One region of the Planococcus antarcticus DSM 14505 genome, then DNA from elsewhere that is predicted to be linked to it. Evidence: riboswitches for the same ligand, from Rfam matches in the RefSeq annotation. Region 1 holds a riboswitch; the other holds the start of a gene.

Region 1 (3,891 bases):
GATCAAACGGAAATGGTCGTCAGCCGAGGGCTTGGTAATAGTACGTTTCCTGTCCGTATTTTTAATCTGCCCGAAGTTGTCGTGGTAACACTGGAAAAAGAGTAAGACAGTCGCATAGAGTATAGAATTGGTGACTCCTATGCATCCATCTACTTGTCATTAGATTTGGTAGCTATACAAGTTGATCTAACGACTCTTATCAAGTGATCTAACGTAAGATAGTAGCGAGATTTTACGTTTTTTATTTTCAATCGACTAAATCAGTGCTAGTGCGTCCATGGGATAAGCCCATAGCGGGAGTCAGCGGGATCAAAGGGAAATCCTGACTCCGTACTGGAGAAGAGCTTGCGCAGGAGTAATCGTCTTGCTCTATCCAAAGCGGTGTATAAAAGGATGATTTTTAAGGTCAACACATAATAGTTGCTGTAGACAGCGAAAGTAAATAAGGAGGTTGTTATAGCTTGATTAAGAAAAGAGAAGTTACATTGCATCGTTACTCCTCAAAAGGGTCAATCGATTACGATTTGCCATCAAACCAACTAGAGTTCACGCGGTTGCCTAAAGAAATCATCGAAAAAGATGCTAAAGATCCGCTAAAACATTTTATTATCATCAAAGCAAGAGGTGAGGATGCGGGTTTTTTCGAACTGGATGAATCGGAAGATCGGAAGAAACATTCAGATAACCCCAGAGCTTTGCTGTTAAGAGGGTTTTCCGTGAATCCCAAATATCAGGGAAGAGGAATCGCGACAGGATCTATCTATGCGCTGCCGGAATTCTTGGAAATGGAGTTTCCAGATTTCGATGAAGTGGTTCTCGGGGTTAATGCCCGGAATATACCCGCGCAGCGCTTGTATCAAAAAGCCGGATTTAAAGACACAGGCCGGCGAATCATGCGCTCGAAAGGTGAGCAATATGTAATGTCACTGCCTATTAATAAAGCCATGTGAGAGTAATCATTCTCTCACATGGCTTTATTTCGTTTATTCGGCTATTACAGTCAGTAAGTCTCCTGCTTCAATCAGGAGAAGGGGAATCCTGCATTGATTGAAATTTTTTTATTCGAAATAAAGATGCCTGTGTATGCTGCAGCCGGGATTGAACGATGAAGAACAACTCGGACAAATGGATGCGCAGGCTAAATATTCAACGACAGACAGTTCATATCCGCAAGTCCCACATAAAACTGCCTTTTCTTGGAACCGTTCTTTTGGCCAAACCTTTTGTTTGCCGCATCCGATGGCTTCATGGCATTCGAAACACGGAAAGTATTCTTGGCAGCAGAAAAATTTAATGGCAATCCGATCGATAGGTGAATGATAGTGAGCACAGCGTGTTTCGACATCAACCCCGATGCCTTTTACTACTTGATGATGGGGCATAACAAATCTCCTTTTCTGAAACGAAACGATATAAGGTGAATTAATAAACCTTCGTAGCAGGTATTCCGCAAACCAGCTGCGCTTGTCGCGGACGAGCGCCAAGCCTCCTCAGTCGCGTTGCTCGATATCTGTAAGTTAGCGAAGAAATAGTAGTTCTTATTAAGTGAAGTGGCTCTCTTAGCGGCGGCGTGTCCATGGGCTGGGCTCCTGCCAGAAAACGGACCAGGCATTCCCGGGACCTCATTTGCGACGAGCTTGCGCAGGAGCAATCGTCTGTGCTTTACCCAAATCGGCCGACGCAGTTTACAATATGATGATTCTTAAGTTCAACTTATATAGCTCAACTTATATGGTTTGCTTTCTTTCTATGCTACTATGAAAGGGACGAAACTACGAATCTAATTCTTCGGGGCAAGGTGAAATTCCTTACCGGCGGTGAGCAGGAAACTGTAAGTCCGTGACCCGGTTGGATGAAGGCAGGCATAGGCCTCTATGCAATGCGCTTCTAAACGGTGGAGCTGGTGAAATTCCGGCACCGACAGTTACAGTCTGGATGGGAGAAGAATGTAGAGATCGGCTTCGTTATGTGCCTCTTCTTTTCAATGAGTTAGAATTGAAAGGAGGAATTTGTATGACCAAAAAACCTTACGAGGGACCAGTCCCTAAAGTCGCAAGGCGACCATCTTTAATCCGGCTCCTTTCCTCCGTGGAAAAAGAGCTTTTTCAAGGTACTAAAAACTGCCGAGCAATCGGCAATCTTGATAAAGAAGTAGGGCACATGCACAGAATAACCTTCAGAATGTTCTTTTCCTCACCACCCATACGCCCCGTGGTGGAAAATACCCAATTACCCGTACGAACTCAATTAAATCTATTCTCACGACTGGAATGGAGGAGTGTGAAAAAATGTTTACAGGCATAGTCGAAGAAGTTGGACACGTTGCTTCAGTCCGCGCTAAACCGCAGGCGATGGAGTTGACCATCTCTTGTGCCCTGATCTTAGAAGACATCAAGCGTGGAGACAGCATCTCCATTAACGGAGTTTGTTTGACTGTCTCGACATTCAACTCTCATACGTTCACAGTTGATGTCATTCCGGAAACGGTCAAGTCCTCGACAATGATCGGATTAAAAGCAGGAGCACGAGTGAATTTGGAACGCGCGATGCCCGCCAACGGGCGTTTCGGCGGTCATTTTGTCAGTGGCCATATCGATGGCGTTGGCATGATCCGTTCAACAAAAAAAGAAGCAAACGCTGTGACCAAAACAATTGAACTTGAACCTCGGCTGATGAAGTACGTGATGCTAAAAGGCTCCATCGCAGTCGATGGTACTTCGCTGACGATTTTTGCGCTTGGCCATAATACGGTGACCATTTCGCTTATTCCGACTACGCAGGAAGATTCGCTATTAGGAGAAAAAGGCATTGGCGACAAAGTCAATATCGAATGTGATTTATTGGCGAAGTATACCGAACGTATTCAAACAGCAGAACCGAAACTCAGCAGAAGCTGGCTGGCAGAAAACGGATTTTAAAGGGAGGCGCAGTAGAGATGTTCTACACTGTAGAAAAAGCCGTTGAAGACTTAAAAAATGGCAAAGCTATTATCGTCATTGATGATGAAGACAGGGAAAACGAAGGCGATTTTATCGCTTTAGCTGAGTTTGCTTCACCTGAAATCGTCAATTTGATGGCGACTGAAGGAAGAGGGTTAATTTGTGTACCGATTGCCCAGTCAATCGCACGAAATTTGCAGATTGGTCTCATGACTGATGACAACACGGATGAATTTGGCACTGCTTTCACAATCAGTGTTGACCATAAAGACACAACTACTGGAATCAGTGCTTTTGAACGCTCCCATACAATCACCAGTTTAGTGAACCCGGATGCGAAAGCAACAGACTTTAAACGTCCTGGTCATATTTTCCCGTTGATTGCAAAAGATGGCGGCGTACTTGACCGGACAGGGCACACCGAAGCAGCTGTAGATTTGGCCAAGCTTGCAGGATCGCCTCCAGCTGGGGTTATATGCGAGATTATGAATCCCGACGGCACAATGGCACGCGTAGATGATTTGCTGAAAGTGGCGGAACGGCTAGGACTTGGCATTCTCACAATTAAAGACTTGGTATCGTATCAGCAAGAAAAGTCAAAATATGACGGCTTACTAATCGACTAGAGGAGATGGAATTGCATGACGGTTCATTTTGAAGGATATTTAAACGGTGAAGGACTGCGGATCGGCATAGTTGTCGGACGCTTTAATGAATTTATCACAAGTAAATTGCTAGGCGGCGCGGAAGACGCGTTAAAGCGCCATGGAGTTGGAGCGGACGATGTCTCAATTGCTTGGGTTCCGGGAGCTTTTGAGATTCCGCTTGTAGCAAAAAAAATGGCGATGAGCGGAAACTACGATGCAGTCATCACGTTAGGGACTGTCATCAGAGGCGCTACGCCTCATTTCGATTATGTCTGCAGCGAAGTTGCAAAAGGTGTATCAAGAGC
Region 2 (3,891 bases), 960 kb from region 1:
TATATATTCGTGTTTTTCGGGCTTATGATCGTTTTGAAGGAAAAAGCTCTGAAAAAACATGGCTTTTTTCGATTGCCAAAAATGTGGCAATCGATCATTTTCGAAAAATGGCGGTACGCAAAAAGCATTCGATGGAGTATTTTGATTGGGAAACACAACAATTGGTTTCGTCGGAGCGAATTCCTGAAGAAGTCTCATTATTGAATGAAGACAAAGTTCTTTTGTATAAGACATTGGATACCTGCACAGGAGACCAAAAAATGGTTATCATCATGCGTTTTTTTCAGGACTTATCGATAGCAGAAACTGCAGATGTTTTAGGTTGGACAGAAGGAAAAGTGAAAACGACACAGCATCGCGCAATCAAAGCCTTGCGTGAAAAATTAAAAGCGAAGGAAGGGGGAGATGAAAATGCCGAATAACAAATGGACCGATGAATCCATCGAAGATTTGTTAAAGGATTTCCCCGCAATCAAAGATAATCGGCCTAAAGAAGAAGTTTACAATCGCTTGGCCAAGAAACAAAAAGTCCAAAAACGTCCCAAAAAGTGGCTGCCATTGTTGGTAGCTGCATTGGCATTTATTACAGTTGGAATATTGGTTGCCTCCATCATTAGTCAACTTGGCATTGATACCACTCAAAATCAATCAGATTCAAGCACAGAATCAACTGCAACAACTGAGGATCAAGAGAACGAAGAGTTGGAAAGTCTGCCTGATGCTGAAGAATCCGGAACTGGAGAGTCGGGCCAGTTCTCGATAGCACAAGTAGAAGAACCAGTAAGAACGGCAGTTTACGATGAAACTATCGGCAATCAGACATTGATGACCATCGGGTTGACAGAAAATGCAGTTGTTGTACCGGTCTCCTTTCTGATTCCAAGTGATCAGGTAGAAGCTGCATTTGGAGATAAAACTCCATCATCGCTTGATCTGTATAAGGAATACGCAGACGAAATCGATGAAACACAGCTAGGTTTTGATGAGTACCATCCGTATGTTGGAACTTTGGAGAAAACGGCGCAAGGCATTCGCCACATGCTGCCTCAGGATCACCAATACGATATGGCTTCTGCCAGTATTGGAGTTTATTTCAATACTCTTTCAGAGACATTTTCAGACGTGTCAGAAATTGAAGTGGCCAATGAAGATGGTTCAGCCGCTGGGTTTTCTGAAATCGGTCCTGTTGAGCCGATTATTCCGGCTCAGGAAGACATTGCCTATTATTCATTCACTTCTTCAAATGGAGATGTTTATCTTGTTCCTGGGTACGATATGCCGCTCACTTCAGCGAGTGAAGCCATAGGGGGACTTACTGAAAGCCCGAGCGATTTTTACGGGCCAACAGTCCCGAAAAATGTGGATTATCAAGTTTCTGAGACGCAAGACCTTGTACAAGTTGAATTTGAGGATGCACTTGATCTGAATTCGCTGGACACTTTGGAAACGATTCGAATGATAGAAAGTTTTGCGTTGACCGCTGATACGTTTGGGAAGAAAGTGGAAGTCATAGGGCTACAGCCTGAGAGTTGGAACGGATTTGACTTCAGCCAGCCACTGCCAGTTCCAGTAGCACCTAACTTGCTAGAGTGGTCTTTGGAATGAGGAAAAGAAGCGTTGTAAACAAATTTGTTTACAACGCTTCTTTTTTATACTACGATTAGGCTATAACAAAATATCGATTCATCTTCGGGGCAGGGTGCAAGTCCCTACCGGCGGTAATTGAACTCTGTTCATAAGCCCGCGAGCCGTAAAACGCAGGATTTGGTGTAACTCCAAAGCCGACAGTATAGTCTGGATGGGAGAAGGTGAAGGTGCGGACGTTTGTCGTTTACATGTAAACGCAACGCTTTTTAAGTGTGCCTTTTCTCCCTTAAGTACTTGGTGCTTAAGGGTTTTTATATGTAAATGCGAGTCCAAGCCTTTCTTCTGGTGAATCACGACAAGGAGAGAGGAATATGAAGAACAAGAAGCTGCAAACGATGATCGTTATTGGGATGTTAAGCAGTATTTCGTTTATATTGATGCTTTTCAACTTTCCACTGCCAGCTTTACCAGCTTTTTTGAAAGTGGATTTTAGTGATGTACCTGCATTGATTGCGGCGATTACGATGGGTCCAGTAGCAGGGATTTTAGTGGCATTCTTTAAGAATGTACTGGATTGGCTTTTTGCAGGAAGTCCTACAGGAGTTCCGGTTGGCCATATGGCTAATTTTGTGACAAGCCTGTTGTTTATTTTGCCAGTTTATTTCATCTACCACAAAGTAGCAACTAAAAAAGGGATGATTTTTGGATTGGCTTTTGGAACATTGACTATGGCAATCGGCATGAGTATTTTAAATTACTTGGTGTTTCTGCCGATGTACACTTATTTCCTTAACATGCCAGCTGAGACAGGCAGTGTGTTATTCGGAACCATCGTTCTGGGAATTTTACCGTTTAACTTAATCAAAGGCCTGCTCTTGACTGCAGTCGTGCTGCTAATGTTCAGCAGTATGCACACGTGGATCGAAAAGCAGCGTTCCTATTATTTATCATAAAAAAGACGTTCGGCAGTTTATCACTGCCGAACGCCTTTTTTATTTGGATCAGTCTTCGTATTTTAAAGGATCGCCTTCAAAAGATGTGTCTGCAACTTTGATGGAATCTGTTGGACAGCCTTCAAATGCATCTTCCATGTCTTCTTCGAGTTCATCTGGAACTTGTTCTGTTCCCATGTTATTATCTAAAATAACAAAAGCGATTCCTTCGTCATCGTAATCGTAAATATCAGGTGCAGCTGCACCACAAGCACCACAAGCGATGCAAGTATCCTTGTCGACAATGGTATACTTAGCCATAATGTTTTCCTCTCCTTTATCTCCGAACAAGTTCAGTTAGGCTATCGTATTTATTCTAAAGGTGTTTGAGTATTTTTTCAACCCAAAACCGCTAGGGGGCACAAGCTTGTTATTCACCGAACTCATTTTGGCCATTATGAAGGCCGTCAACCGGCAGCGGACTATCTCTTCTCCATATCATTTGATTAAAGGAAAGAAGTCTGGACAAACTATACAGGATATTGGCTATTTCAGCTTGTATCCTTATTTTGGCGTGCTACCGAAATTGGATAAGAAAGCCTATGATCAAGCGGTTCGACACTTATTTTCACAAAGCTATCTAGTGGTCAATGAACAAGTGCTCGAATTGTCCCAAAAAGCGATTGATTTAGACATTGCTGCTTCATCGCTGAATGGCTGGAAATACCGTGGTAACGAAAATCTTTTTTTTAACCGCTTGTCACTAATTGTTCAAACTTTTTCTCATATCAGCCAGCAGGAAAAAATCTTTGATCCCATTGTCGGTAATGAAGAAATACAGAGTTGGGTGAAAAAATATTTAAAGCGGATTGGGTTTCGCGATTTGGCGGTAGCACAAGCCTTTAAAGAAGAGCTTTTAAGTACATTAACCGATACTGAGGTTTCTGAAACCCATAAAATGATCATTATGGAACGTTTAACAGGATCTGGGTTGAGCGGATTAACATGGCAGCAAATTGCAGATTCGAAAAACTTGTCGCTCTTGGATGTTCAATTAATGGTTGTAGAAGCCTTGCACGGCTGGATGGCAATAATAGAACAGTCTAAACCACCGATGCTCTTAGGTCTAATGGAAGGCATCATCCAGGAATCCTCTTTGACAGAAACAGCCCAGCGCACAGAAAAATTATTCGACAAAGGATTTTCACTCGAACAGATTGCTTCGCTTCGCCAACTAAAGACCAGTACCATCGAGGATCATTTTGTGGAACTGGCAATGAACGATCCATATTTCAACTACACGCCTTTTTTAAATTCGGCTCTTTACGAGGCGATTATTGCTGAAAGCCGGCGGAGAGACACAAAAAGACTG

What was found. A riboswitch is a leader RNA that binds a small molecule or an ion and turns the genes downstream of it on or off. The one in region 1 is predicted to bind FMN.
Region 2: it holds a riboswitch for FMN, as region 1 does, so the genes downstream of both, BBH88_RS11350 (ECF transporter S component) here and BBH88_RS15785 (hypothetical protein) in region 1, are expected to answer to the same signal.

What each region holds. Positions count from the first base shown of each region.
Region 1 covers NZ_CP016534.2:3,216,864-3,220,754, reverse strand. Annotated here, with positions in the region: gene BBH88_RS15800 (metallophosphoesterase) at 1-105, shown strand, start outside; gene BBH88_RS15795 (GNAT family N-acetyltransferase) at 462-950, shown strand; gene BBH88_RS18965 (CHY zinc finger protein) at 1,059-1,382, opposite strand; FMN riboswitch at 1,781-1,951, shown strand; gene BBH88_RS15785 (hypothetical protein) at 2,014-2,304, shown strand; gene ribE (riboflavin synthase) at 2,289-2,918, shown strand; partial or broken gene ribB (3,4-dihydroxy-2-butanone-4-phosphate synthase) at 2,936-3,541, shown strand; gene ribH (6,7-dimethyl-8-ribityllumazine synthase) at 3,581-3,891, shown strand, end outside.
Region 2 covers NZ_CP016534.2:2,254,651-2,258,541, reverse strand. Annotated here, with positions in the region: gene sigX (RNA polymerase sigma factor SigX) at 1-422, shown strand, start outside; gene BBH88_RS11355 (hypothetical protein) at 412-1,605, shown strand; FMN riboswitch at 1,682-1,814, shown strand; gene BBH88_RS11350 (ECF transporter S component) at 1,959-2,540, shown strand; gene BBH88_RS11345 (ferredoxin) at 2,589-2,840, opposite strand; gene BBH88_RS11340 (YpbB family protein) at 2,947-3,891, shown strand, end outside.